DNA from 3 places in the Treponema sp. OMZ 798 genome. Region 2 is predicted to be linked to each of the others. Evidence: riboswitches for the same ligand, from Rfam matches in the RefSeq annotation. Region 2 holds a riboswitch; each other region holds the start of a gene.
What was found. A riboswitch is a leader RNA that binds a small molecule or an ion and turns the genes downstream of it on or off. The one in region 2 is predicted to bind cobalamin.
Positions count from the first base shown of each region.

Region 1 (10,039 bases), 510 kb from region 2:
AAAAGCCGAATAATTATGCCAATCTTTTGATTGCCGAAAAAGCTTCACGGTTGCGCTTAATCGAATTTGAAGATGCGAATATTTTAAACATGTATAAGTATGCCAAGGATAATATCGAAAACGAATATGTTCCTTATCTTGTAATGCGTATGATTTATATTCTGTGCCGATTTATCGAAATAGCTTCTTTGACTTTTGTAATCACCAAATTCGATTGGCGGCTTTTCCTTGTCGCAGCCGTTTCGGTTATTCCGTATTTTATTACCCGCCTTATTCGGGGAAAAGAAATGTATAAATATAAATCGATCCAAATTCCTGAAGAAAGAAAATTGGATTATCTTTGGTCTCTTTTTACCGATAAGAGTGCAGGGAAGGAATTGCGCATTTCAAGATCCGATGAGTATATAAAAGAAAAATGGCTTAAAAAAAACAAGGAAGTTTTTGATCCCGTTTGGAAGTTAAAGAAAAAAGATGCTTTTTCCGTTTTGTTTTGCGACATGCTTTCTTCTATAGGATACGGTATTGCAGTTTTTTTCTGCCTTTATCTTGCCTTAAATAGAATTATCAGTATCGGAATGCTCGGAGCTGCAATAGGGGCTTTTACTATGATTCAGTTTTGTATGCGGAATCTTTTGGAAGCCTTAGGTTCGATTTCAATGTACGCCGCCCACACAAAGCACTTTTTCGATTTTTTGGATTTGCCCGAAGATCTTCCTTTAAAAGAATCGGAAGCTGTGTCTAAGGAATCGCCCGCCGAATCTAAAAATTCGGCTTGCAGTTTAAAAAATTGTATCGAATTGAAAAACTGCATCGAGCTTAAAAATGTTTCTTTTTCATATCCGAACAACGATAAAAAAGCCCTTAACCGTATAAGTCTTTCCATCAAAAAGGGTGAAACGCTGGCTCTCATAGGCGAAAACGGTTCGGGAAAAACCACTCTTTCTAAAATTATTTTAGGGCTTTATGAGGCCGGTACAGGGGAAGTCCTATGGGACGGTACCAATATAAATTCGATAGATAAGACTGCTCTTTATAAAAATATTTCTCTCACCCTTCAAAAACCCGTTCAATATAATTTTAGTTTAAGAGAAAACGTCGCAATTTCCGATTTGACCAGGATAAACGAAGATAAAAAAATTATAGAGACCCTAAAAGAAAACGATGCCGATTATCTTTTAGAAAAAACGGGAGGCCTTGACGGAAGACTTGGGCGTATTTTTAAGGGCGCCGAACTTTCAGGCGGAGAATGGCAGCGCCTTGCTCTAAGCCGCTGCCGCTTTAGGGAGGCAGATTTTTTAATCCTTGATGAGCCGACTTCAGCCCTTGATCCTATCGAAGAAAGCCTTGTGTTAAAGCGCTTTATAAGCCTTATAAAAAACAAAACCGCCGTAATCATTTCGCATAGGGCGGGTTTGTGCAGGCTTGTAGACAGGGTAGCTCTTATGAAGGAGGGGAGACTCCTAGCCCTCGGTACTCACGATGAGCTTTTTTCTTCTTGTGATGAATATAGAAGGCTTTATTCCGCTCAAGCCGATTTATACAGGGATTAAATTTTTATTTTTTTTTAGTTTATACCTTGATTAAAATAAAAAAATAATGTATGTTCCTTGAAACATTTTGTGAGAGGTCACTGACATTGTTACCCTTAATTATTTTAAAGGAAGGCGATAAGGCCTCCGTGCTTAAATTTGACGGAACGGGGGCCGAATTTTCCCGTCTTCGCAGTCTTGGAATAGATATAAATACGGAAATAACCGTTGTTACTTCTCAGGCCGATAAAAAGGGGCCTATTTTGCTTTTGGTAAACGGTTCAAAATATGCGGTAGATTATAATCTTGCTTCCAAAATATTGGTACGTTTATAGATTAAGGTAAAGGAGGTTTAAATGACTCTTGATGAATTGGAGCAGGGTAAAAAAGGAATTATCGAGGACCTTGAAATCAGCGGAATGACCCTGCAAAGGCTTATAAGCTTGGGCTTTACCCCCGGGGCTGAAGTTTCGGTTGTAAGAAAGGCTCCGCTTTTAGATCCTTTTGATATTTCAATCTGCGGTTCGCTTGTAGCAGTCCGTAAGGACGAAGCTAAAAAAATCATTGTAAAAGAAGTTTAGAATATGAAAAAAGAAAAAATAAATATTGCTTTTGCCGGTCAGCCTAACTCCGGCAAGTCAACCCTATTTAACATGATGACGGGAGCTCATCAGCATGTTGCAAACTATCCGGGCATCACAGTAGAGAAAAAAACGGGAGAGTATTTTGCCCTTGATCAGTCGGTTTTTATTACCGACTTGCCGGGTACTTACAGCCTTACTTCTTATTCGCCTGAAGAAAGGGTGACCCGCAATTTTATTCTGCGTGAAAAACCTGAGCTTTTAGTAAACATTGCCGATGCCTCAAATTTGGAAAGACATCTTTATCTTACATTTCAGCTTTTGGAGATGAATTGCCCCATTGTTATGTATTTAAACAAGATGGACTCCGCAAAAAATGCAGGTCTTCAAATTGATGTAGACAAGGTTTCCTCCCTCTTAGGCATTTCTATAATTGCCGGTTCAGCCAAGAAAAAGGAAAAGGTAAACGAGTTAAAAGAACTTATTTCAAGAACGGCTGAGAGCTCTGAGCCTCAAAAGCCCTTTATGCTTACCTACGGTAAGGACATGGAATCCTATTTGGAAAAGATTGTCGAAAAATTAAGGGCCTCCGCAAAAGATGAGCTTTTTCCCATCCCCTTAAGATGGCTTGCAATCAAGCTTTGCGAAAAGGATGCTGCAGTTATCGAGGAAGAGGGTAAAAATTTTACAAACTTTGATTCCGTCTTAAATTTTATAAAAGAAATCGAAGCTGAGCACAAGGAAAAACATAAGCACAGCTTTGAAATCGAAATAGCCCTTGCCCGCTCGGCTGCAGCAAAGAAAATTGTTGAAGCTGCGGTTTCAAAAAAAGAGCTTGAACAAAAAGCCGTCGAGACCTTAAATATTAAAAGAAAGGTTTCCGAGGCTGTTGCAGTCCTTATTCTTTGTTTTGTAACCTATGAGATTTTGGATTCGCTTTTTTTGCTTTTGCCGATTCCCATCTTTGCAAACAACATTCTCCGCTTTGTTCTTAGTCTGGCCGGAGCTCTTGCCTTTACGGGAGGAGCAGCTCTTATCTATACTAAGGGAGGGTCAGGCAGTATAAACTCGACCGACAGGATCGATAAGGTACTTTGTCACAAGGTTTACGGTCTTTTGATCTTGGTTGAGCTTGTTTTGGTCTTTTATTGGATAACCGTAGTTTTGGGTTATAAGATGACCGACAAGGTTTTCCCGATATTTAAATTTGTGCGCACGGTAGTTTCTCAGCTTATTTATCCTGAAGGCCTTATAAACGAAGGTCCTTTGCGAGGTCTCTTTTTAAGCGGAATAATTGACGGTGCAATAATGATTCTAAACTATGTACCCATATTTTTCTGCTTGTTTGCCTTAATAGCCTTTTTGGAAGATGTCGGATACATGGCTCGTCTTGCCTTTATCATGGATAGGGTTTTACGCAAGTTCGGTTTACACGGGCAGTCAACCCTTCCTATGATTTTATCGGGTGTTATAATGGGGGGCTGCGTTGTTCCCGGTGTTATGTCCACAAGAACAATCAGGGATGATAAGTCTCGCTTGGTAACTATCCTAATCTTGCCTCTGCTTAACTGTATGGCAAAGATTCCCTTTTATGTTTTAATTACGGGAATATTTTTTACAAGCTATCAATGGATAGTGCTGGGCGGAATTTCATTCTTTACTTTGATTGTGGCCTTGATTGTTGCAAAATATTTCAGCCTCTATGTTGTTCACGGCAGGCCCGAACCCTTTGTTTTGGAGCTTCCGGCTTATAATATGCCGACTTTAAGAGGCGTTTTAATCCGCACCTTTGAACGCTTATGGAGTTTTATAAAAAAAGTTGCGACTACAGTAGTCGCCGTTTCGGTTATAATCTGGGCGGGTGTAAACTTTCCCTCTTTGAACACGGAAAAAACCGCTCAATACGAAGCAAAAAAAGAAGCCTATATTCAGGACTTTGCAGGAAAACTAAATAATTCATATTCCCAATATTTTGCTTCCGAAAAAGGTTTTATAGAATTCCAGCGTTTAAACGAGAAGCTTTATCTATATGATGCCTTAAATTGGTTCGGCGGAGCTAAGGGGACGGAAAGGAATATAAACAGGCTTTTTTTACAAAATCCTGAAATGACAAAAATAGCCTTAAAAGGAAAAATCGATCTCGGCAGCAATATAGGTGCTTTTAAAAACTACCTTGACATGTATTCTGCCGCAAAAAAAGACTTTGATAAGGCCTATGAGGGTGCTCAAGAATTTCAAAAGCCTATTTTGAAGGCTTCGTTTTATGCTTACTGGCAAAAATTGAATCCTTACTTCTTTGCCCTTGTCAGAACCGGAAAGATAAAAATTTCAGGAACAGCTGTGGTCGATTCTGAGGCTGCCGCCGCAGCAAAGGCTATACGTCCTGCGAGTGCTGATTTAAAGCTGATCTCGGTTCAGCTGCGAAAAGAAACCTTGGAAAACTCTATTTTGGGCTACCTAGGAAAGGGTATGGAGCCTGTCACAAAATATGCAGGTTTTGACTGGAAGGTAAACATTGCTATTTTAGGTTCTTTCGCTGCAAAAGAAGCCCTTGTTTCGACCTTGGGCACTATTTACAGTGTGGAGTCTTCAAGCGAGGATTCGGGTAAGGTTTTGGAAGCCCGTATTCAAGATAAGGAGACGGGGTTAACCCCCTTAGACGGTCTTACCATTATGATTTTGATCGCCCTCTTCCCGCCCTGTATTGCTACCGTTATGGCAACAAAGACCGAGACTCAAAGTGTAGGCTGGACCTTGTTCAGTGTTCTTTATCCTGTAGTGCTCAGTTCTCTGGTTGCCGTCCTTGTATTCCAGTTGGGAAGATTATTCGGCTTTTGATGTTTTAAATTATAAATTTTAGAGGAGTTATATAAATGAAAAAAATAAGCATTTTATTTGTTTTAATGATGTGTTCTATGATGCTTTTTGCACATTCGCCCCTATTGACTGTTGAGGATAACGGCGACGGAACTATCTATGTTCAAGGCGGATTTTCAAACGGAGCTACTGCTGCCGGTGTTAAGCTTTATCTTACGGATAAGGCTACGGGTCAAAAAATCTGGGAAGGAGAATTCCCCGATGTAGGCGAACTCAATCTGCCTATTCCGAGTGTTCCGTATACTGTAACATTTGATGCAGGTCCCGGTCATATTATTGTAAAGGAAGGACCTGAGCCCGCAGGCGGTTTCGGCAGTCAGGCTGCTGATGCATCGGCAAGCGGAAACGAAGCTCCTGCAGAGGCTGCTCCGGCACAAAAACCTGTTGCTGCTGCCGGTTCCGTAGGATGGGTTCCCATGGATACCGTTTCGGCAATGCCCGCTGTCGGTCCCTCTTTTACGGCAATCTTGGCCCTTGTGCTTGCCGTGATAAATTCGGTACTGATTGTTATCCTGTTTAAAAAACAAAAAAGGTAGGTGTCAAAAGTGAAAAAATTATTTCTTTCCGTATTGCTATGCTGTACGGCTTTGAGCCTTTTTGCTCACTTTCAGATTATTTATACTCCGTCTTCCATAATAGAAGATTCAAATAATAAGGTTGATTTTATAATTTCTTTTACCCACCCATTTGAGTCTGGGCTTACAATGGATATAGGTAAGAATGAAGCCGGAGAAGTCAAGGGTTTAAAAGAATTTTATTCCGTTCATAAAGAAGCCAAGACCGATTTAATGTCCTTTTTAAAAAAAGGAGAATTTGAATCTTCGGAAAGCAAGGCCTTTGCGTATACCTTTGAATTTAATAAGGAAGCAGGTTTTAGAGGAGGCGGAGACTGGGTCTTGGTGGCCGTTCCTCATCCTTATTTTGAAGCCTCCGAAGACGGATATATCCAGCAGATAGCTAAGGTCTTTATCAACAAGGCCGGGCTTTCCACCGATTGGCAATCAAGGGTTGCCGAAGGTTATCCCGAGATACTGCCTTTGGTAAAGCCTTATGAAATCTGGGAGGGCGGAGTGATTCGTGCCCTTGTTCTGGACTCCGAAGGAAATCCCGTGCCCTATGCTCAGGTTGAATTTGAAAATATGAACTATGATGTTGATATGGCAAACAAGAAATTTACCGGAGAACCCAAGCTGCAAAAATCCGGTGCCGGTATGATAATGGCCGATAATACAGGCGTTTTCGAATTTATTCCTCCCTGTCCCGGATATTGGGGCTTTGCCGCCCTCGGTGTAGGTAAGGAAAAGGAATTCTCCGGCAAGGAACTTTCTCAGGATGCCGTTATCTGGTTTGAGGTTAGTAAGATTGAAGATGCTTCAGAAGAGGCTGTTATGCCTGTTGCCCAAGCTCCTGCTGCTGAAGCCGCAAAACCTGAAAAAGCCGGTCCTAAGGATGGCTTTTCTCCTGCTGCCTTGATTATCGTAATTTTACTCTTTGTGGTTATGTTTGCGTGGCCTCCTATATTTAAAAAGATTTCGGATAAGGCCGAAAACAAGTAGATAATAAAAGCCGAGCCTCTTTGGGGGCTTGGCTTTTTTTTTAAAATGTTTATAATCATTATCGAGGTTATAGTCAAATAAGGTTCTTAAATAATTTTAAGATTAAAAGGGAAACAGGTGAAAAACCTGCACAGCCCCCGCTACTGTAATTGAGTTTGTTTATCATAATGCTTGTAATTTATTTATATGGTTAGAAGCATGAGCCACTGTTAATATGGGAAGGCGATAAACTTTAAATCATAAGTCAGGAGACCTGCCTATTTGTGTTACGAATCCTTCGGAGGGAAGGAAAATCGGAAAACTAATTATTATATAGCTCTATCCATGTTTTTCGTTTTTTCTTTATTTATTCTCCGTGTATTTTTAATTAAGAGTTTCCTATAAATTTTTATTGGAGGGCTTGCTTTTTTTTAAGAAATAATATAGATTGTCAGCGATAATTTACATTTAAATTCGAAAAAAGATTTATCCGTGAGTTTTAAGGGGTGCCTTTTTACTCTATCTTTTTTTGAACTTAGATAATGAGTCTTTAGACTAGAATATGTATAGGAGTTTTATATGAAAAAAATTACAGGAATAGTTTTACTTTTATTCTTTGTAGCTATGGCTTCATTTGCTCACTTTCAAATGATTTATACCCCGACTTCAATCGTTGAAGGCAACTCTGTTGATTTTAAGATTGTTTTTACCCATCCTGCCGATGCAGGTCACACAATGGACATCGGTAAAAACGAGGCCGGTGAAATTAAAGGTTTTGAAAAATTCTTTTCGGTTCACAAGGAAAAGGTACAGGATTTGCTTCCCTCTTTAAAGAAAACAAAATTTGCTGCTTTAGAAAGTGAGGCTTCTGCTTATGACCTTACCTTGAGCAAGGATAACGGTTTTAGAGGAGGCGGAGACTGGGCTCTTATCGCTGTTCCCCATCCTTATTATGAAGGAGGATCTGAAGATATTTATATTCAGCAGGTTACTAAGGTATTTATAAATAAGGCCGGACTTGATACCGACTGGAGTGCAAGATGTGCCGAAGGTTATCCCGAAATAATGCCCTTGGTAAAACCATATGATGTTTGGGTAGGCGGCATTTTTAGAGGTACTGTTTTAGATTCAAAGGGTAAGCCCGTACCTAATGCAGAAATTGAAGTTGAATACATTAACTTTGATGTAAACATGAAAAAGAGCAAATTTGAAAAGAAGGCAAAAACAAAGAATGCTGCTGCAGTAATTTTGGCTGATGCAAATGGAAACTTTTCCTTTGTTCCTCACAAGGCCGGATACTGGGGCTTTGCAGCTCTTGGTGCAGGTAATACAAAAGAATTTGCAGGTAAAGAACTTTCACAGGACGCTGTACTCTGGATTGAGGCAATGCCGGTAAAATAAGGAATGTCCTTATGACATTAGGAATGGTCTTGACTATTTCCATAGTTGCAGGCGTTATCATCTTACTCATCCGTAAATATTACAGGATATTTAAGGGTAAGGCTTCGGCCTGCAACTGCGGAGAAAAAAACATCAATCCTAAGAGCGGCTGCGGTTGCGGATGCTGTGGCTGTTCTATGGAAGAAAAAAAGTAGACTAACTTGCTTTAATTCGGGGTTCTCTCGAATTAAATGTTAGATATATTTAACTTATTAACTTAAAGGAGTTTTATTTTATGGTTAATAAAAGAATGGGTGCAAAGATTGCACTTATATTGGTTACACTTGCAGTTTTATTTACTGCATGTAAGTCTATGCCTGCTGTAGTGGAAGTAAGTCCCGATAAATTGGTAGCAGGACAAGAACTTGCAGCTTGGAAAGGTAAATGGGTTTCTACTTATACGGTAATGAATGATGAGTCATTGAATGCAGCCTATAAGAAGACTGCTGAAGGAATGCCTTATTATACTGAAGGCGGTTTGAAGGCTGCCGTCAAAGATATGTATGGAAGTTCTGTAACCGCTATGAAATTTAACGGTACCAATAAGGTTACTCTTACAATGCAGAAGAAAGACGGTAGTAAATCCAATGTAGTATGTGAATACAAATACATGGGTACGAAGGCTGTTCCCGGTTATGAGGGTTCACTTTGGTATACGTTTGAAGCGGTAAACCCAGGAAAAGAATTGCAGGCTGTAAAAAATATGATTATTATGCCTCCTCATCAACACGGAGATGGTCCTCTTCATTGGCATGTTCGTTTCGGCTACTACGGTTTTGATTGGCTTATAAACGGAGAAAAATCATGGCCTACCTTTGTTCCGGCCTCAACAAAAAAGAACGATATGTTAAAGGGTGCAGAATCTTCAATTGAAACTATGCCTAAATGGACGGATGCAGCTCCCTTTAAGTCTTATGCAGAACACGGAAGGTGGATCAATAGTCTCCTTGTTTTTGAAAATTCAAGCAAAGAGGTTATGGATGTCTATGCTAAGCTCATCAAAGAGTTTGAAGGAAAAAATCCTAAGGGCGGAGACTTTACCAGAGCAGAAATTATTGCAGAATTGCAAAAAAGCGATGACAGTTTAAAAGATTTTACTCATCTTGAGTTTAATATAAAAGACGGAAAAAATGAGCTTATAGTTTTTAAAGGTTCGAAAGAAATCTTCAGATCAAACTATGTAAGAGTTGCGCCCGGCAAGGCAAAGGCTTATATGACAATGAAAGCCGAAAAGAAAGATGCCGGAATGTTCTCTCTTATATCCTTTGTAGTTGTTCATGGTGCTCCTAATTATCACTTCCATTTGTGGTACGGAGCAACCGAAGAGGATATTGCTGCTCAGAGAGGTACTCCTACCTGTTACAAGGTAGATGTTCCTGCCGATATCCGAGCTAGCGGTATTGAAAGATCCGCAAAAAGAACTCTTTCAGCATTAACCGGAAAATAGTTCTGTTATTAAAAATGAAATTGCTGCCGATTGTTTAAATATAAATCGGCAGCATTTAGTCATAATTTTATTTTAAGGAGATGTTTATGTCTAATAAAAAAATCGGTGCAAAAATTGCACTTATTTTGATTGCTGTTGCGGTAGCATTTACTGCATGTAAGTCCATGCCTGAAGCCGTTAAGTCGGCTAAGGCTGAAGTTGAAAAACTTATTCCCGGAAAGGAGCTTGCTGCCTGGAAAGGTGAATGGGTTTCGGTGGATGTTGTAAAAAATGATCCTTCTTTGAAAGAATTATACAAAGAAGCTGCATCAAAGAATTCAAATTATACCCAAGAGGGTATCAAAGATGCTATTGAAGGAAGAAGAAAGACGCCTTTTGCAAGGGTAAAATTTGACGGGACTAATAAGATAAGTTTTACCGTTATTGATGCAGACGGAAAACAAAAAGAGATCGTTGCCGAATATAAATATCTAGGCAAGGTTCCTATGCCCGGTTATGAAGGTTCTTTTTGGGAAACATTTGAGGCTGTAAAAAATGTACGCGGACTTACTATGGCCAAGTATATGATCTGTACTCATCCTCATAGCCATGACGGAGGACAGGTTCACTGGCATGTAAGATTCGGCGAAA
Region 1 covers NZ_CP051305.1:706,586-716,624, forward strand. The annotation lists gene E4O07_RS03320 (ABC transporter ATP-binding protein) at 1-1,550, shown strand, start outside; gene E4O07_RS03325 (FeoA family protein) at 1,601-1,864, shown strand; gene E4O07_RS03330 (FeoA family protein) at 1,886-2,110, shown strand; gene feoB (ferrous iron transport protein B) at 2,114-4,948, shown strand; gene E4O07_RS03340 (hypothetical protein) at 4,984-5,523, shown strand; gene E4O07_RS03345 (DUF4198 domain-containing protein) at 5,533-6,543, shown strand; cobalamin riboswitch at 6,607-6,819, shown strand; gene E4O07_RS03350 (DUF4198 domain-containing protein) at 7,102-7,923, shown strand; gene E4O07_RS03355 (hypothetical protein) at 7,935-8,117, shown strand; gene E4O07_RS03360 (ZinT/AdcA family metal-binding protein) at 8,198-9,409, shown strand; gene E4O07_RS03365 (ZinT/AdcA family metal-binding protein) at 9,496-10,039, shown strand, end outside.
Region 1: another riboswitch for cobalamin. It lies ahead of E4O07_RS03350 (DUF4198 domain-containing protein); the one in region 2 lies ahead of E4O07_RS00915 (ABC transporter substrate-binding protein).

Region 2 (10,039 bases):
GAATAAAAAATACCAATTGCATTTCTTTAACATTGTCTACGGCAGAGTTTAAAATATCGTTGAATTTGAATTTTTCGGTTATCATAGCAACGATGGACGCATATATTACGGCAATAGGGGCTATGATTAAAATGTCCAGTTTAAATCCCAAGGCAGTCGAAAATGATTCAATATTCGAAATCATCATCAGACCTGCAAGCAATAAGACCGGAGTGAGCTTAAAAAAAGCGCGCATAAAGTCTCCTTTTATGTGAAATAAGGGTGCCAGTGTATCATATTAGTAAAAAAAAGTGTATAGGTGTTGGATATAGAGATTTACATCATAAAAATCGGATTAAACGCTTTTAAAGATTACATGAGGCTTTTTTTCTTCATCATAAATAATTTTAGCATCCACATCATATAAGGCCTTAATTACTTCTTCCGTTATGACCTCATCTACGCTGCCTGAGGCGATAATCTTTCCTTCTTTTAGTGCATATATTTTGTCGCAATACATTGCAGCTATGTTAAGATCATGGATTGCCGATATGACGGTTATTTTTAAATCTTTTGCAAGGCTCATAAAATGCAGCTGATGTTTTATATCCAGATGGTTTGTAGGTTCATCGAGAATGAGACAATCGGTATTTTGCACCAAGGCACGGGCTAAAATAATTCTTTGTTTTTCTCCTCCCGAAAGGTTGGAAAAACTTCGTTCTGCAAAATCTTTCATATCAACCTGTTCTAGTGCCTTATACGCAAGTTCAATATCTTCGGCGGAATCACGCTCCATAAATTTTTTATGAGGCGATCGGCCGATCAAAACCATTTCAAGTACGTTAAAGTCAAAATGAGTTTCGTTGTGCTGGGCAACTACAGCCATCTTTTTCGCCGTTTCTCTAAAGGGATAGTCATTTATGTTCTTGTTGTCTATAAATATGGTTCCTGTTTTGGGTTTAAGGACACGGTATATACATTTGAGCAAGGTGCTTTTTCCCGAACCGTTGGGGCCGATTATACCGACAATGCCTTTATCCGTAATTGCAAGGTCAATGCCGTTTAAAATATTTTTATCACCGAAGTTAAATGAAAGAGTGTTAATGTCAAGAAGCATTACGATTTCCCTCCAAACCCGTATTCTTTATTTATCAATAAATATAAAAATACAGGGGCTCCTACAAGGGATATGACTACTCCTACAGGGATTTCTCCAAGAGAAGAGATTGATCGGGCAAGTACATCCGCCCAAACAAGAATGATAGCACCGATTAATACTGAAGCCGGTATTATGTTTTTATGATTAGTCCCCCAAAATATTCTTGCAATATGAGGTACTATGAGTCCTATAAAGCCTATAATACCTGCATTATATACCAAAAAACCTATAACTGCAGAACACATTAAAAGGTAGATTTGGCGGTAAATATGTAAGTCTTTACCTAAGGTAATTGATACGCTGTCGCCCAGGAGCATTAAATTAAGAGTTCTGTATTGCGTCATAAAGGCAAAAATGCTCAAAAATACGATAACGGATAATAAGCCTAAATTTTCCCATTTTGCTCCTCCGAAACCTCCCATCAGCCAAAAAGAAATACTTCGTATAGCTTCTCTGTTTTTTGTAGTAAAAACTATGAATGAAGAAAATGCCGAAAATATTGTACTTATAGCGATTCCGGCCATTAATAATTTTACGGAATTGGCTCTGCCGTTTATATTTGCAGTTGTCATCACAATTACAGATGCACCGAATGCAGAAAAACAAGCAGACAAGCCTACATAATTGGGGCCCAGACTTGCTCCTATCCCCAGGGCAATAGCCAAGGTTGCTCCAAGAGAAGCCCCTGAAGAAATACCCAATATATAAGGATCTGCCAACGAGTTTTTTACGATAGCCTGCATTACAACCCCCGTTAAAGCCAAGCCCATACCGGTAAGGCAGGCTAAGATAATTCTAGGCATCCTTACAATCCAAACGATATCTACAGTAGATTTTTTTACTCCTTCAAGGCTGCCTATTCCGAAGATTTTATATTGAGCGATTTTTAAAATATCGGCGGGCACTATATTTACGGCTCCGAATCCTACCGATAGGATTATTGAGAGTAGAAGTCCCGCCAAAAGAAAAAGAAGTGCTGAAGATATAAAAATTATTTTCAGCACCTTGGTTTTATTGTTTTGCATATTATAGGTCAGGATATAGACCTGAAATGATAGTCTTTATTCCGTCATAGGTTCTTATGCCGCTTGCATAAACCTCACTTAAATTAATCGGAAAAACTTTTTTATTTTGAATTGCTGCTATGCTTTGTAAGGCCTTATCTTTTGTCAGCATTTCTATAGATTGATCTTTTTCAATATAGTCTCCAAAATAAACGGTAAATATAACATCCGGGTTAAGCTCTATAAGCTCCTCTTTTCCTATGCCGTTTTTTTCTTTGCCCACAAGGTCTGCCCCGACTTGCATCGCAATTTGTCCGCCGATTGTTTTTTCTCCATAAACACGGTATTGCCCTTCTTTTTCTACCTCAATTATTATAGCCTTTACTTTTGTTTTTCCTTCAACATGTTTTTTTGCTGCCTCAATTTCGCCTTTCATCTTATCGACAATCGATTGCGCTTTGTCTTCTACATTGAAAATTTTACCTATGTTAAGAATATCCTGATATTCATTTTCGAGAGAATCCTGTTTTTTTAAGCCGGAATTTTGCCATATATAGGTTTTTGTACCTCTATCATGCCAAAAATTTACATCCCCATAACGTTTTTCGCCGAATAAAGATGACCATGCAAAAATAAAATCGGGCTCCATGTCGATAACCTCTTCTTTTGTAGGGCGTTTGTCACGGTAATCTACTTTGCTAAAAGCTTCTTTAAATTCATCTTTTACAGGATCATCAAGACCGACAGCTAAAATGAGTTTGTCTGAAAGTCCGAGTGCAAGCATAGTTTCTATCGGGCTTTGGTAAAAGGCAGCGACTTTTTCAGGGGCTTTTTCAAATGTAAGCTCGATAGGTTCTGCCGCATAGTTATAAGTCGTGATTGTTACAGGATAATACTGTCCATCCGCTTTCGGCATCGTTTTGCCGGAATTTTGTGATTGATTTTCTTTAGGACTGCACCCTAAAAAAAACAAAACTGCCGATACTAGCAGTAGTGAGTAAAAAAAAGTTTTTTTCATACTTCCCCCAAATGTGTTAATTTTACGGTTTCAAACTTAAAAGACTTGAGTTTATGCAGCAGGTACAAAGATACTTTGGGGATCTTATTAGTTTATAGAGAAAACAAAAAGGCTATAAGTTCCTTCAAGCGTCCGGTACTTTATCGCTCGTAAAGCACAAGGTTTAAGCCCTCTACAGGCAGGTATTCTGACTTCGAGCTTCATCATCTTTTTAAGCCTTCCCCGATTCCTCTCGAGTGACATATTTTAAAAAGACTCTTCTCTTACAGCGGCGGGACCGTGACGGAATTACACCGTACTTCCCTTTTAACCGAATTTCGGCACCTGAAAGGTTTGAAATGTCGCGTCCGATTTTAATGCTTTTGTAGATTAATGTCAAGGCTATAATTTATCGCCGTTTTTATAATAAAACTAAGATTTACACTATAATTTTAATTATTTTTATAAAAATTCCCAAAAATATGAAAAAAAAGTCTTGTTTAATATAATCAATTGTGTTACACTTCTTACATGAAATATCATGTTGTATTGTTATTTATATTTTTAAGTTTGTTTGGCTGTAAAACTACGCCTAAGAAATTTTCCGAAATTTCTGCAACAAAATCCGATAAAACATTTAAAAGAAGCATTGATTCTGATTTAAAAAAAATTGAAGAAGCCGATAAATCTTCGCTGAAAATTGTTGAGATCGCTTATGAAATTTTAGCTCAAGGAAATAACTTTAAGGAAGGTCTTTCATCAATTATTCGGTTACAAGAAGATCTTGATAAGCTTTATTCCATTTTATATGCAGATTCCGTAAAGGCTCCAGTAATAGATTTTTCCAAAAAGGCAGTAGTTATAGTTGAAGCAGGGCCTTTTAGCACGGGAGGTTATTCCATTATTCCTGTGTCTGCAACAAAGTCAGGTAAGATTATAAAGTTTGTTTTTGAGGTATCGGCTCCGGGGCCTATGGATATAGTTACTCAGGCCTTTACACATCCCTATTTGATAGTTGCTGTGGATGCAGATCCTTATGATGATATCTTTATTGAGGTTAAAGGGAATAATAAAAAGAAAAAATATAAATCTAATTTTTAAATGATTTAAGGTATTATTTGGTATAAAAAATATTTACTTATGGATGACATTTTTTAGATTATTTTGATAAATAAGGGGGACTTTTATGTCACAAAAAAAATGGAACGCTTTTGCGTTATTTGTTGTTATTGTTTTGACTGTGCTGCTTGGATCTTGTTTTCATGAAGCAGGTCAACATTTCGGGCCGGAAGACGGGATTGCCTTTTTAGATATCTTTGTTGTAGATTCGATTGGAGGAACTGTGGTTGACGGTACAAAGCTAAATGTAATTGACTGTGAAACCAATCATACAGTTTATTCCTCTGTTTCTGTATCCAATGGAAGAGCAAGCTTGGTACTTACTTCCGGGAAAAAATATGACATCAGTCTTGCTGGAGAAAAGGGAAAGTGGGCCGGTTCACTGATTCAAGACTATTATGTGGATAAAGTATTGCAGCAAAAGCTGACAATATTTCAGTTTAAACATGGGCAGATAACAAGAGGTGTTACCCCCCCCCGTATCGAAAAGGTGATGGGTCTCGATATCGACTTTAACTTGATTTCCGATATAACCGACGGTTATACTATTAATGACGCTGTAAAACATGTTTATGTAGAATTTACCTCAAAGGTAGGTGCTGTAGAAGATGTTGCTTGGAGCGGCTTTGGAGCAAAGCTCGGAATAGGAGCTGTCCCTTCAGGTTCAAGCGGTATTTACGGTTATTACATACCGGACTCTGATCCTAATGACGGAATTTTTAAGTCAGAATATGTCTTTAACATAGAACATGCTTCATTGCCTAACGGCGATACGGAACTTGTAATAGTAGGTTACGATATCGCAAACAACAGGGTCGAAAAACACATTCCGGTAAAATTTAATAAAACCCCTGCAGGAAACGATCTTGCAAACGCAGAATTCGACGATCCTTTTATGATTATGGAAAGGGTTCCCTTTACAAATAATACCTTTTCGGCTGACCCTGATCAGGGGTTGGTTCAATTAAGTGCCGAGAGCGGTTTAAATCCTGCTGCCTTAATGCCCATCGGAGGTGAAAATTCCTCTTATATGGCAGTTGTTGTTTTCCAAGTTGTTGATAAGACTACTTCTGCTAAGATTCCTATTATAGGTTTTGATTTATACCGTAAAGAAAGAGGAGCAAGCGATGAGTTTAAATTCGTAAGCAGGACTCATTACGATGCACCAAAGACGAAAACCAGGCCCGGTTGGGAAGTTCATCAAGGTTTTGATACATCTTCGGAGCTTGAAGAAGGTAAGGAGTACGAGTATAAGATTAGGGCCTTTACTGCAAACGGCAATTTGGAATCCGGAGTGCTTACCGGTAAGATTATGGAATCCTTTACCTACACCTTGGAAGAGCCTAAGAACCGCAAACAGGTTCCTGTTGCTCAAGCCTCAGGCATATCTTACTCCTGTAAGATAAGTAACCCCAAGCTCTTAACTAAGGAAGAGGCCGATTGGTGTGATCTTGGTATATTGATTCTTGACGGACAGGGTGAGCCTGTATTCGGCTCAAAATTCCGCTATGTGTTTGACGGCGGCGATGGTACTCCCGACTTATGGATTGATACCATAGGGTTCGCTCCGGGAGACGTTAAGCGTTTTTCATATAAGCAGCACCTCGCTGCGCCGCTACAAAACTATTACGGAATTACTGGCCTTGATGACCTTATAAAGGTTGACTCTGCTGCCGGCCTTATCACCATTACCGCTAAATTTGTAAAAATACCTAATTTTAATGTAGCTAAAGGCGCTCCCATGGAATATCAAGCAGGTGTAAACTACCAATGGGATATACAGGATTGGGGAAAAGATCCTTATAGACTAGACGACGACAGGGCCTTAAGAATAGTTAAAATGTATGGGTCTAATCAATCTAGGTCTATGGGAAACAACAGTTCAAGCGGTTCCAATGCCGTAAACGGCAGGTTTACCTTGGTAATTACCGAATAGGAGGTTTGATATGAAGAAAAAAATATTATTCTTTTTAATTGCAATGACTTTAATCCTTTCTTCCTGTAATTTAGGCATGTATAATGCCGGTTCGGGAGTATACGGCGGGCATACGTCGCAAGATATAAGCGGTTCGTCAATTGAATTGCCGAATGGTGCAAATTATGCACCCAAGGATGAAGATATAGTTGACGGGTTCTTTATCGTTAAGACAAGGGACGGCTTTGATAAGGCTCTTTTTGAAGAAAAGGGTTTTGCAGTCAAGGGAAAGATTTCTCTTGCAGGTACGGGTTTTACTTACTGGTATCTTAATAAGGAAGGAAATGATAAAAAAAATCTATCCCTTGCAGCTTCGGTAGAAGGAGTGCTTTCAGCCGAGCATGATTATAAGGTTGCAGAGCCTGACGGTACTAAGGTAAATAATCAAAACACTCAGCTTGTGGACCCTGCCGGTGAAGGAACCTACGGGCTTACGGATGGAAACTACCTGAATGACCCTATAGCTCACAATTCCGATTACGGACTTTCGATAACCGAGGCTTTAAAGGCATATGAGGAAATCGGGTATGGGGATAAAACCGTAGTTGCAGGTATTATAGATACCGGTATAAACATGAAGCATAAAGATTTTAAAGATGAAAACGGAGAGTCGATAGTGCTGTATGCAAAATCCTGCGCTACCGATGGTACCGGTGGTACATATATCGGTGATGGAAACCCCTTTACCGAAATTCCTATCGGACTAAACTGGGATAAGGGAGCACACGGCACGCACTGTTCGGGCACTATCGCCGCTCGCGGTAATAATAATATCGGTATCGCCGGCGTTGCATGGAAAAACACAAAACTCATTTCATATCAATCGCTGGGAGTTGAAGGCAGCGGTAGGACTTGGTCTGTTTACGGCGCAATGGCCGACCTTACAAAGATGGTTACAATCTTGCGTAAAGCAAAGGCTGATAGAACCCCGGCAGAGAATGCTGCCTTGCCATCTTATTTACGAGGCACAGATTTTCAAATTACCCAAAAAACGGTTCCCGTAAACATGAGCTTGGGCGGCTCTTACGGCTCCGAATTTGCATTTGCGGTTTTAACCAATGCAGTAAAACACAATATACTCCCGGTAATTGCTATGGGTAACGAAGGCCGATACACGGCAGCTTATCCTGCAGCCTTCCCGGGCGTATTGGCAGTTGGAGCTACCAACGGTAAAGACAAAAAAGTGCATTTCAGCAATTCCGGTGCATGGATAAGCGTTTCCGCTCCCGGCGACGGTATTAAGTCTTGCGGTATCTATGGTAACGACTCTTATGAAACTATGAGCGGTACCTCGATGGCGACCCCCTTTGTAACAGGTACTTTGGCTTATCTTCTTTCCTTCCCTGAGGCTCATAACTTGACCCCCTATCAAATTAAAACCTTGCTTGAAAAAACTTGCGATAAGATTGAAGGGGCAACAGGTTTTACCGACAGCTTAGGACACGGACGCGTTAATGTGTACAAGGCTGCAAAGGCATTAAAAGACGGTAATGTTTCTCCGGCTAATGATATTTATAGCGAGGCAGAAGTTAAGGTTGCCGTACAAAATAATGACGGTATTTCAAACGATATAGTTCCGGCTAAGATTACTCTTGTAGATGAAGTTACCAAGGCTCCTCTAGCCTATGTTGCAGGTTATGGAGGTGAGTCTCCCGCATTTAAGGGTTTAATTAAAGACCGTTCATATTCGGTTTACACTTCTTTCTTCGGTGAGGTAAAAAAAGAAACCTTTACTATGGGGGATGCCGATAAGAATATTACCTTCCAGTTTAATAAGAAGCTTGTCTTTGTTTCGACCGTTAAAAATCTTCATTATAACGGCGGTAATGATAAAACCGATACTATAATCACCGTTTACAAGGCTGATGCCTCAGGTGATCTCCCTGCAAATGCCCAACCGATTTTAAGGTATGATTACGATGCCCTTGATACGGCTTATTTTGAGGCTGAACATGGTAAAACGTACTACGTAAAAATTACCGGCTATGGTGCTCTTACAGGTTCTAAAAACTACGTTATAAGTATTGACAGAGCTCCTCTTCCCGGAGATGAGAGCCTCGATGATCCGGCACGGTCACCGAATAATGCTGTAACAAATGACAGCCACGAAGACGATGACACGGCTGCTGCTGCAAAATTAAAAGGTAATGCCTGGCAGCAAAAGTATGCCTGTAACCTTGTGGCTCATCCTATAGGTTCTGCAAACACTGATGAAGATTGGTTCTATGTAGAGTACCCGTAAAAAAGGGATTATAACTTAAGTATAGGCAGTGTGCTGTTTTAAGTACGCTGCCTTTTTTCCTTAAAACAAAACGATTTTACTATTGACATTTTTTTTTCTTTATGGTATAAAGAACGCTGATATTTACATTATGATTTAAGGCCTAAAAAGGCTTTAGATCGGTATTCTTTAGAAGTTTTGCATTGCCGTAAAGCCTTTTAGGCAGGCGTATGCCGCCCTCATTTATACAAATAAGGGAAGAATTCTTTAAAACTTCGCAGGATGCCAAACCAGTCATCGGAGTTACGGTTTAAGGTGATCAGGTGGGTCCGAATGCTGTCCGAAAACCTATGGGCGGTGGATAAAAAGCGTTTTTCTTTCTATAAAATAGAGAAAATGCTTAAATCTTATCTGATTTTAATCACTGCTTTATGTTTCTCCGGTTTGTTTCTTTGTTAAGCTTGTTTTTCGGTTACGAAAGACCGGTTAACTTTTTAATCTCGTCATTTTTAATGCGGGAAATATTAGACTTGCCTACGTCTTTTAGGAGGATCTCATGGCAAAGGAAAAATTTAACAGAACGAAAGTTCACATGAATGTTGGTACCATCGGTCACGTTGACCATGGTAAGACCACTCTTTCGGCAGCGATCACTACGTATTGTGCAAAGAAGTACGGTGATAAGCTTCTAAAATATGACGAGATCGACAATGCGCCGGAAGAAAAAGAGCGCGGTATTACTATCAATACCCGACACTTGGAATATCAGTCCGATAAGAGACACTATGCACACATCGACTGCCCCGGCCACGCTGACTATGTTAAGAACATGATCACGGGTGCTGCCCAGATGGACGGCGGTGTTCTCGTAGTTTCCGCTCCGGACTCGGTTATGCCCCAGACAAAAGAGCACTTGCTTCTTGCCCGACAGGTAGGTGTACCTTCAATCATCGTATTCCTCAACAAGATTGACCTTGTTGATGATCCCGACCTTGTAGAGTTGGTAGAAGAAGAAGTTCGAGACACCTTGGCTTCTTACGGCTTCCCTGAAGATACGCCTATTATTAAGGGTTCTGCTTTTAAAGCTCTTCAGGAAGGCGCTCCTGCCGAAGATACAGCCTGTATCGAAGAATTGCTCCAGACAATGGACAGCTACTTCCAGGATCCTGTTCGAGATGCCGAAAAACCCTTCCTTCTCCCCATTGAAGACATCTTCACAATTCAGGGTCGAGGAACAGTTGTTACAGGAAGAATCGAACGCGGTATCATCAAGATGAACGAAGAAGTTGAAATCGTCGGTATCCGCCCCACAAAGAAGACTGTTGTTACGGGTATCGAAATGTTCAACAAGCTTCTTGATCAGGGAGAAGCCGGAGACAACGTAGGTCTTCTCTTGAGAGGTATTGAAAAGAAAGAAGTTGAACGCGGACAAGTTCTCGCTAAACCCGGTTCAATTCATCCTCACACCAAATTTGAAGCTCAGATTTACGTTCTTTCAAAAGAGGAAGGCGGACGACACAGTCCCTTCTTCTCAGGTTACAGACCTCAGTTCTATTTCAGAACAACCGATATCACAGGAACTGTA
Region 2 covers NZ_CP051305.1:193,255-203,293, forward strand. The annotation lists gene E4O07_RS00900 (Na+/H+ antiporter NhaC family protein) at 1-235, opposite strand, end outside; gene E4O07_RS00905 (ABC transporter ATP-binding protein) at 335-1,096, opposite strand; gene E4O07_RS00910 (FecCD family ABC transporter permease) at 1,096-2,163, opposite strand; gene E4O07_RS00915 (ABC transporter substrate-binding protein) at 2,165-3,160, opposite strand; cobalamin riboswitch at 3,320-3,503, opposite strand; gene prcB (dentilisin complex subunit PrcB) at 3,671-4,240, shown strand; gene prcA (dentilisin complex subunit PrcA) at 4,326-6,194, shown strand; gene prtP (dentilisin complex serine proteinase subunit PrtP) at 6,205-8,475, shown strand; gene E4O07_RS13400 (hypothetical protein) at 8,618-8,752, opposite strand; gene tuf (elongation factor Tu) at 9,011-10,039, shown strand, end outside.

Region 3 (10,039 bases), 1.3 Mb from region 2:
GTATCCCTATTGCAAGTGACGAAGAATACCAAAAAAACAAGCAATTGTTTAGAGAAAAGGCCTTGGATTATTTTGTAAGTGTGATTTCGGCAAAAAATTATAACGAAGAACTTTTGACGGCATATGTAGCCGAAAAAGCCTTTAAGGGCGAATATGCAAGAGCTCTTGTATCTGCTCCGTCTTCTCTTTTGCCTAAAGAAAAGCGAACCTATATATCAAGTACCTTTTATGATAACCTTGTGCAAAACGATAAAAGCCTTGCAGTTTACCATAAAAAGCTGTTAACCGGCATTGAATCAAGTATAGCAATGGCTGAAATTTCAGTATTTGACAGGGACTCTATTATTCCGTTTTTGATAAACAACTCAAGGACAAATTTAATTCCTGCCTTGGAAAAGATAGCTTCTAACGCAAAGCAGGAGGACTTAAACTCTTTTTTTGCCGCAGGCTTGTTGGAAGCTGCAATGGATTATGCTCTTTATTTTCCTAATAAACAAAATCTTTTTATTGAAGATTCCGAAAAATATGAAGCGGTATTAAAAGATTCTTTAATTTCTATTGACGAGGGTATATTTATATCCTCAGATAAAAAGACCATAGATACCGAAAAAACTTTGAAAACAGCATCCGTTTTAATCCGTTATGGAAGTTCGTATCCCGATAAGGGAGCATGGAAGGCTGTGGGGCAGGCCCTGTATTCTTCTATCTTTTCCCTTGGAGGAAATTCTTCAAGTTTACCGGCCTCCTTTGATATTCAAGGCGATAAGGCAAAGAAGTTGGGGCTTATGGCTAATGATGCCTTAATCCTCCATGCTGAAAAGCTATATCCGGCCGCCATTAAGGATAATCCCTGCTATCCCCATGAAGAGTCTTTGGCTTTAAAGGCTGAACCCGGTATTTGGGCTTGGACATCGGCCCTTGGGATAAACGTGCTTAAAAACGATTCAAAAATATTCAGCTTTAGAATTTCGGCTAAGGCAGGAGATACCCATTACCTGATTATAAGGGGGATCCGCCCCTTTTACAGGATACAGATCCATGGAATCGATTTTAGAACCGACCCTAGATTTGAGATTTATAATTCCTCCGGCTATGTTTATGATGAAAGAACCCGTACTCTTTTGTTAAAAATGAAGCACAAAAAAGATGATGAAGATATAGTTCTCTTTTTAGGCCGCCCTCCTGAACCCGCACCCGTTCAACCTTCTGTCCAAGAGGGTACCGAAGACGGAGCTAAGACTGAAGCCGGTGCCTCAAGTGAAAATTCCGGCTCTGCCGAGGAAAAAGAAGAAACCTCTGATGCCGATAATGAATAAAAGCGGAGTCTTTTTTCCGGCTTAAAACTTTTTTTATAAATATTGCTAAAAAACTATCCTTTTTTGTAAAAATATGGTATACTATATAGTGTCTTGCAAAAAAAATAAGGAGTTAAGGTGAATAAAAGAGATTTTCCGCGCGTTCATTTTTACGATCAAGATTTCGTGGACATTTACGATAGAACATGGGCTTTGGTTCATGATTTTTGGCATTCAGCAGGCGATGGTAAACAAGGTACCGAGGGTTTTTTTATTTATCCCGAAGCGGACGGTAATTTTTTAAATCAATATGAAACTATATTTTCCTCTTTTTTCTTTGTTTATTCAAATAAGAATTATACACCGAATTCTGCTCTTGACTTTTTTTATGACAGGCAGGAAGAAAACGGAGCTATACGCAATAGATATGATTTTGATACAAAGGAACCCGTTTTAAAGAGGGATAATCCTGAAGGGCTGGGTATGCCCTTATTTGCATGGGCTGAGTACAATATTTATCATAAGACGGGAAACAAGAAGCGTGTAAAGGATATTATGCCTGTTTTGATCAAGTACATGGACTGGATCGAAAAAATGTTTAAGTCGGATAACGGCCTTTATAAAAGTCCTCTTGAGACAGTCAATATGCCTAATACGCCGCGAAAAGATTCCGTTTTTTTAACCGATTTTAATTCGGCCCTAGCCGTAAATGCCCTTTATATGTCTGCCTTGGGCGATATACTAAACGATAAGGAAATTGATTTTCAATACAAGAGGATGTATTTTACCATAAAAACCAGAATCAACTCCATGATGTGGAATGAAGAGGACGGTTTTTATTATGATCTTGATGCTGAGGGTAATCAGATAAAGAAAAAGACCCTTGCAGGTTTTTGGCCCATGCTTGCCGAGATTCCCAACGAGGATAAGGCTGCTCTTTTGGTGGAGCACCTATCCAATCCTAAAACCTTCGGGGTTGATCATCCCTTTCCAAGCCTTGCAGCCGATGAGCCTGAATATGACGAAAACGGAAACGGTGCCTGCGGCAGCGTCTTCCCTATTTTGAATTTTGTTGTTGTAAAGGGCTTGGAAAAGTATAACCGCTGGGAGATAGCAAGAGAGTGCGTTATAAGGCACCTTTACTATGTGCTTGAAACCCTATCTCCCGCAGGAAATTCAAAAAAACAAGGCTTTTTATGGGAGGCCTATTCTCCCGTCAAGGAAGGCCCTGCCCAGTGGAAGGGAAAACCGGCCTTTCCGCGTAAGCAGTATCTGGTAAGCGTAGGTCTTTCTACAATCAGTTTAATGATAGAAAACGTTATCGGCCTTTCCATAAGCCTTCCGCGTAAGACGGTAAACTGGACGGTTCCTAACCTTGAGGTAATGGGCATAGAAAATTTAAGCCTTAAACGGAACCTGATCACCATTCTTTCGTCCAAGAGTCAGAGGGGCTGGGAAATCCACATGGAAAGCGAAAAGCTTTATTATTTTACCATAAACATCTTAAACGAAAAGAAAAAGACCCTACCGATTCCGTCAGGCAAGTGTTCAATGCTGATAGACAAGCTTTAAATTATATTCAAGGCCTTTTGGGTTTCTACAAGCTCTTTTAAGGCCTTAATATAGGCAGCCTTTCTCATACTTACCTTATAGGTCTCTTTTACGTCCCATACCAGTCTAAAGGCTTCAATCATCTTATCTTCGAGGCGCCTGTTGACCTCTTCTTCTGTCCAATAAAAACCTTGCAGGTTTTGTACCCATTCAAAATATGAGACTATGACGCCTCCGGAATTGGCAAGAACATCGGGCACACTTATAATATTCTTTTTTTCGAGAATCCTATCGGCTTCGGGAGTTACGGGGCCGTTTGCGGCTTCGATTATTATGGAAGCCTTAATATTTGATGCATTTTTTTCGGTAATTTGATTTTCGAGGGCAGCCGGAATCAAGATATCGGTTTTAAGCTCCAATAGTTCTTCATTGCTTATTCTTTTAAAATCGCCTTCAAAAGATTTAAGAAGCTGTCCTTTTTTTACATGTTCCATTATAAGCCGGATGTTTAAGCCCTTTTCGTTATATACGGCTCCGCTTACATCGCTTACTGCGATTACCTTCGCTCCGTCTTTATAAAAAAGATCTGCCGTAACGCCGCCTACATTTCCAAGACCTTGAATGACTACACTTTGGCTTTTTAAGTTTTTATTTAGTTTTTTTAAAATTTCCCTTGCCGCAAAGAGAACTCCCCGGCCTGTGGCTTCTACTCTTCCCTTAGAACCTCCGAGAGGAAGAGGTTTTCCTGTAACGACTGCGGGTGTGAAATCCCCTGCATAGCTGCTGTAGGTATCGACTATCCAGGCCATTACTCTTGCATTTGTTCCGACATCCGGAGCAGGTATATCCGTCTTAGGCCCTATAAAAGAAGCAATCCTCCTTGTGTAGCCCCTTGTCAGCTTTTCAAGTTCCGTTTCGGAAAGATGAGAAGGATCTACACAGATGCCTCCTTTTCCGCCGCCATAGGGAATGTCGGCAACGGCACATTTAAAGGTCATCCATGCTGCAAGGGAGCGTACCTCATCGATATTTACATCTTGATGAAATCTTATTCCCCCCTTTGCAGGGCCTCTTAATGTAGAATGTTGAACCCTGTATCCGTTAAAAACCCTGATTTTTCCGTTATCCATTTTTACCGGTATCGAAACATGCATTTCTCTTTCGGGGTTTAAAAGGGTTATATAATCGTCCTCTGCCAAACCCACCGTATTTGCGGCTTCGGTTATTGTACTTAAAAGTTTTTCGTATGTACTCGCCATAAATTTCCTCTTAAAAAGTTTATTAGGAATTATACATTAAAAGCCTTGTTTGTGAAAGTTATTTAGGGGGAAAAATTGGAATTTCAGCTTAAAAAAGAAAAACGATTTCGGTCCGCAAAGGGATTTAGGGTTCCTCAAAATGTACACCCAAGGGTATCAATCAGGTGTACTCAAGGCCAAAACGAAGAAAACTTGACAAAATCTTCACTAACAGCCCAAGGAGCAATAGAGGAAATAAATATGATTAACACGATAAATTTTGCTGCGACTCATGAGTCCAAGCAGAGTACAGCACGGGCAAAACTTGTATTTTACCCTCATAGTCATTGGCAGGTCTTACGGCTCGGAGGTCATAATTGATTTTCGCCTTCCCGGGATAATCCCAGTGGCATGCTTGAAAAACAACTCTCTCACTTACGTCAGCCGGACTGCTCAGGACTTTCACCTGATTCCCTTTTCACCCCTTAGCTAAAAGGGGCACCAAGACCGAAACCGTTATTTAAACCGATTGTATACTTTTATAAAGAAGATGTCAAGGTATCAAAATTTGTATTTATAATTGAAAAATACCCTATTCTATGATATAATCGGCTTATTGGAGGTGAGTGTATGTCTGAAAAAATGTATTGTGATCCGGCCGAGATCTTGGAAGTTACGGTGCAAAAAGGGATTGCAAAGGCTTCGACCCCTGTGTGGAAGCTGATTTGCTTAGGTTTTTTGGCAGGTGTTTTTATTGCCTTTGCTTCGGAAGGCTCTAATATGGCGGCCTTCGGGCTCTTTGCCAAGCCTGAAACTTACGGCCTTGGCAAATTTGTTGCAGGCCTTATCTTTCCTGTAGGGCTTATGCTTGTCCTCCTTGCAGGGGCCGAGCTCTTTACGGGAAACAACCTGATAATTGCCGGCGTTTTAGAAAAAAAGGTGAAAGTTTCGGCAATGCTGAAAAACTGGCTTGCAGTTTATGTTGGGAATTTTATCGGCTCTGTTTTTCTTGCCTTTTTAATTGTAAAAAGCGGACAGCTTTCAAGCGGCGGAAGCCTTTTGGGCGGGATTACGGTAAAAATCGCTTACGGGAAGGTTTCTCTTTCGTTTGTACAGGCTGTTTTTTTAGGCATTATGTGTAACTGGTTAGTCTGCCTTGCCGTCTGGCTTTGTTACGGGGCTAAGGATATGACGGGAAAGCTCCTTGCCGCTTTTTTTCCGATTTGGCTTTTTATAACTTCGGGTTTTGAACACAGTGTTGCAAACATGTACTATATCCCTGCAGGTATTTTAGCGAAAAGCGTTCCGGCCTATGCGGCTGCCTCAGGTCTTTCCGCCGAAGCTCTTGCAAATATAAATTGGACTGCCTTTTTTGTAAACAATTTAATTCCCGTTACTCTCGGAAACATAATAGGCGGAGCCTTTTTTGTCGGAACTTTTTATTGGATTTGTTATAAGAAAAAATAGATTTTATAAATTAAGGAATTTATTATGAAAGTAGAAAATTGTGATGTAGGCTTTATAGGCCTCGGTGTTATGGGAAAAAGTATGGCCGAAAGATTAAGGTCGGCCGGAGCTAAGATGCACGTTTTTACGCGTACAAAAAAATCCGCCGAAGAGATTCTTTCAAAAGGTGCTCTTTGGTATGATGACCCTGCAAGTCTTGCTCCCAACTGTAAAATCATCTTTACCATTGTCGGCTATCCGCAAGATGTTGAACAAACATATTTCGGAGAAAAGGGCTTATTAAAGACTGCAAAGCCCGGAACAATCTTTGTAGATATGACGACTTCAAGCCCGATCTTGGCAAAAAAGATTTATGATGAGGCAAAGAAAAAAGAATGTTTTTCGGTAGATGCTCCCGTTTCGGGCGGAGACATAGGGGCTAAAAACGGAACCCTTTCGATTATGGCCGGAGGAGATGAAGCTGCCTTTAAAGAGCTTGATCCCTTTTTTGCCTGCATGGGAAAAACTTGGGCATTGCAGGGCGGTGCAGGCGCAGGGCAGCACACCAAGATGGCAAACCAAATAGCCGTTGCCGCAAACCTTTTCGGTGCGGTCGAAGCCGTCTGCTATGCGGAAGCCGCAGGCCTTGATCCCCAAAAAATGCTTTCGGCCATCGGAGGCGGAGCTGCCGGAAGCTGGCAGATTTTAAACAACGGGCCTAAGATGCTTCAAAAGGATTTTGCTCCCGGCTTTTACATTAAGCACTTTTTAAAGGATTTAAATATAACCTTAAATGTTGCAAAAGAGCTAAAACTTCACATTCCTGTTTTAGAGCTTGCACAAAATTTCTTTAACAAGATGAATGAAGAAGGCTATGCCGAAAAAGGAACGCAGGCCATCTACGAATACTATAAAACCATTTAAAGGAAAATTTAATGCACAAAGATGAACAAAAAATCAAAGAGGTTCAAACAAAATACGGGCCCCTTCTTGCCAAAACCGCTTTTGAGCTTGGCGCCTTAAAGCTCTCTCCTAATGCCCCCTTTACTTGGGCATCAGGTTATAGGATGCCCATTTATAACGACAACCGCCGCTTTTTGGCCAAGCCTGAAATGCGCCGCGCTATAGCCGAAGCCTTTGCAGAACTCTTAAAAGCTGTCGGCTTCGATCCCGAATGGCTTGCAGGAACAGCTACTGCAGGCATCCCTCATTCCGTAAGCTTAGGCGACCTCTTACAAAAAAGCGTTTCCTATGTGCGCTCAGGCGGAAAAGATCACGGTTTAAAAAATCAAATTGAGGGCTTGGGAGCCGATCCCGATTATAAGGGTGCCGGTGTCCTTGTGGTTGAAGATTTAATTTCGACAGGTGGAAGCTCCATAAAGGCCGTTGAGGCTGTGCGCAATGCAAACGGAAAGGTTCCCTTTTGTTTTGCCATTTTTTCTTACGGATTTGCAGAAGCCGAAAAAGCCTTTGCAGAACTTAATCCTCCGTGTATTCCGGCTACTATTTTAAACTACGATATTATGCTGGATGAGGCCGTAAAGCAAAACTATATAAGCGAAGAAAATAAAAAGAGCTTGGCTGAATGGAGACTTGATCCCTTCGGCTGGGGCGAAAAGCACGGCTTTCCCAAGGTCTGATATTTTTTAAAGATTTTTTAATCGCTTAAAATAAAACTTAAATAGCCGTGAAAGAGCTCAGCCTTTTTTACGGCTATTGAGTTTGTTGAAAATTAAAACCCCTGCAAAGGATGCTATACTTCCTATAAGAAATACGGTGATTGCAAGTCCCGTATTTTTTTGTGCTAAACTTTTTCCTGCTATGGTTGATGCTAATATAGCAGGAAAACGGGCGAGGGTACTTAGGATTAGCCATTCGCTTAAGCGTATGGGTGTAAGGCCTGCCATGTAGGTTAATAAGTCCTTAGGTGTTCCCGGAATTAAAAAAACGATAAAGACAATCAGGTGGAGCCTTTTTTTGTTTTTAAATATTTTTATTGATTCTATTTTTTCGGGAGAAAAGAAAATTTCTATTGCCGCTCTGCCGAATTTTTTTACAAATAAAAAAATTAAGATACTTGCGGCTGCTATTCCTGCCAATGATACTAAGGCTCCCTCTACAGCTCCAAAAGCATAGCCCGCTCCTATTTCGAAAGGGCCTCCCGGAATCACCGCAAATACCACTTGCAAAAAAACGGCAGCCGTAAAAAATATGCGGCTTGAAAAAGGATGAGAGTCAACATAGGCATGAACCTTTTCTGCATCCATAAGAAAATTTATAAGAGGCCTGCCCCAAAAAAAATATAGGAAGATACTCAAACAAAAAAGAAAAATTATTGAGCCTATAGTAATTATTTTTCGCCATTTATCGGTTAGTTTTTTCATTTTAAAATTTTTATAAAGTCAGTTTGAAGTTGATTTATTATTATACTAAAAATAAAAAGAATAAACAACAAATAAAAAAGCGGTTCTTTTTAGAACCGCTTTTCCGTCAAACTGTTTACAGCTTACCTTAACAAGGTCATGACACTCTGAGTTGCCTGATTTGCCTGTGCAAGCATTGCTGTACCGGACTGTGTGAGAATCTGGTTTTTGGTATAGTCTACCATCTCCTTAGCCATATCTACGTCACGGATTCGTGATTCGGAGGCTTGGAGGTTTTCTGCTGCGATATTGATACCTACAACAGTGAGTTCGAGTCTGTTCTGGTATGCACCAAGGTCGGCTCTCTGCTTGTTGATCTTCTTGATGGCTTCATCAAGGGTACCGATAGCGCGGTTAGCTTTTTCGGGTGTCTCGATAGTCATAATCGATTCATCTCCGACATTGCGAACGCCGAGAGCCTTAGCTGTCATTGTTCCAATGTAAGCTCTTGTTCTCTGATCCATGTTGGCACCGATGTGGAACCACATAGAAGCAGTAACAGTATTTTCTCCGGTTTCTTGAGCAAATCTTCCGGTAAGCATATTCATACCGTTAAACTGTGCGTGGCTTGCGATTCGGTCTACTTCAGCGATGAGCTGAGATACTTCAACCTGAATGTACAAGCGGTCTTCTGCCGAGTAAATACCGTTGGAAGACTGAACGCTGAGCTCGCGGATTCTCTGAATAACATCTGTAGTTTCCTGAAGGAAGGCTTCCGCAACTTGAATAAAAGAAATGCCGTTTTGTGCGTTGGCACTTGCTTGGTTCAAACCGCGAATCTGGCTTCTCATTTTTTCTGATACGGCCAAACCGGATGCATCATCGCCCGCTCGGTTAATACGTAAACCTGAAGAAAGTTTTTCTATGTTTTTTTGGTTCATTAAATGGGTATGTCCCAATGTCCTCTGTGAAAACATAGCGCTCATGTTGTGATTAATGATCATATTCCTACTCCTTTGGTGATTTTCGGCAATTATTAATTCCCGCGGCATCCCTGCCGATATGTCATTTCCGGATCCTCTGTCGTTCCGCAGAAGACGGAAGCACATTAAAATTTAAGCTGTGCTTAGTTCTTTTATCGGAGAACTAAAAAAAGACTTAAGAAAAAAGTTGTGATTTTTTTTTAGATAAATATTTTCCTAAAAGAAAATTTTAGTATGCCGAAAATCATATAGTAAAAGGTAAAATCGTATAGTAAGAGGTATGATGAACAGTTTGGCAGAAATTCAGCCTCTCTGTTCATCTACGAGTTTTGTGCAAAGCACAAAACATCGTGATATTGTATGTAGTTTTGCTATGCAAAACTACTTGAAAAAACTTTTTTCAGGATTTTATAATCCTTGCAAAAAGTTTTTATAGAGGTGGTTATATGGTAAGAGGTTGGTATACTGCGGCGAGCGGAATGCTGGCTCAGCAGCGTCAGCTGGATGTTATTTCAAACAATTTGGCTAACTTGGATACGACTAGTTTTAAAAGGGATGTTTCCGTTCAAAAGTCTTTTCCCGAATTGCTTTTAAGAAGGCTGAACGATGACGGAGTTATAAAAAATCCCTTCGGCTCATCAGACATAGCTCCAATTATAGGAAAGTTAGGTCTCGGTGTTGAAACTAACGAGATTTTTACCGAGTTTGAGCAAGGCTCCTTAAAGCAGACAAGCTCTCCGGCCGATTTGGCCTTGGAAGGGCAGGGCTTTTTTGCCGTTGAAACACCTTACGGCGAAAAATATACCCGCAATGGAAACTTCATGGTCGGAGTTGAAGGCTATCTTATGACCAAGGAAGGCTATCCGGTTATGGGAGAAAACGGCCGCATCTTTTTACAGGATATGGAATATAAGATTAACCAAGACGGACAAATCTATATACGCCCCATTACCCAACCGGAAAGCGATTCCGTTTATTTGGACCGCTTAAAAATAGTTGAATTTGAAAACGAAAGATATTTGAGCAAAAACGGATCAAGCTTTTACCTGGACACGCCTCTTTCCGGTAAGGCCATTGCTGCCGAAGGCCCGTCGCGTCCCGTTGTGGTGCAGGGCTTTATCGAGGCATCCAATGTAAATGTAGTCAACGAAATGGTTAGGATG
Region 3 covers NZ_CP051305.1:1,806,326-1,816,364, reverse strand. The annotation lists gene E4O07_RS08495 (hypothetical protein) at 1-1,316, shown strand, start outside; gene E4O07_RS08490 (MGH1-like glycoside hydrolase domain-containing protein) at 1,434-2,867, shown strand; gene E4O07_RS08485 (Glu/Leu/Phe/Val family dehydrogenase) at 2,864-4,105, opposite strand; cobalamin riboswitch at 4,416-4,605, opposite strand; gene E4O07_RS08480 (formate/nitrite transporter family protein) at 4,715-5,551, shown strand; gene E4O07_RS08475 (NAD(P)-dependent oxidoreductase) at 5,576-6,454, shown strand; gene E4O07_RS08470 (orotate phosphoribosyltransferase) at 6,466-7,170, shown strand; gene E4O07_RS08465 (TVP38/TMEM64 family protein) at 7,228-7,914, opposite strand; gene E4O07_RS08460 (flagellin N-terminal helical domain-containing protein) at 8,037-8,897, opposite strand; gene flgF (flagellar basal-body rod protein FlgF) at 9,323-10,039, shown strand, end outside.
Region 3: another riboswitch for cobalamin. It lies ahead of E4O07_RS08485 (Glu/Leu/Phe/Val family dehydrogenase); the one in region 2 lies ahead of E4O07_RS00915 (ABC transporter substrate-binding protein).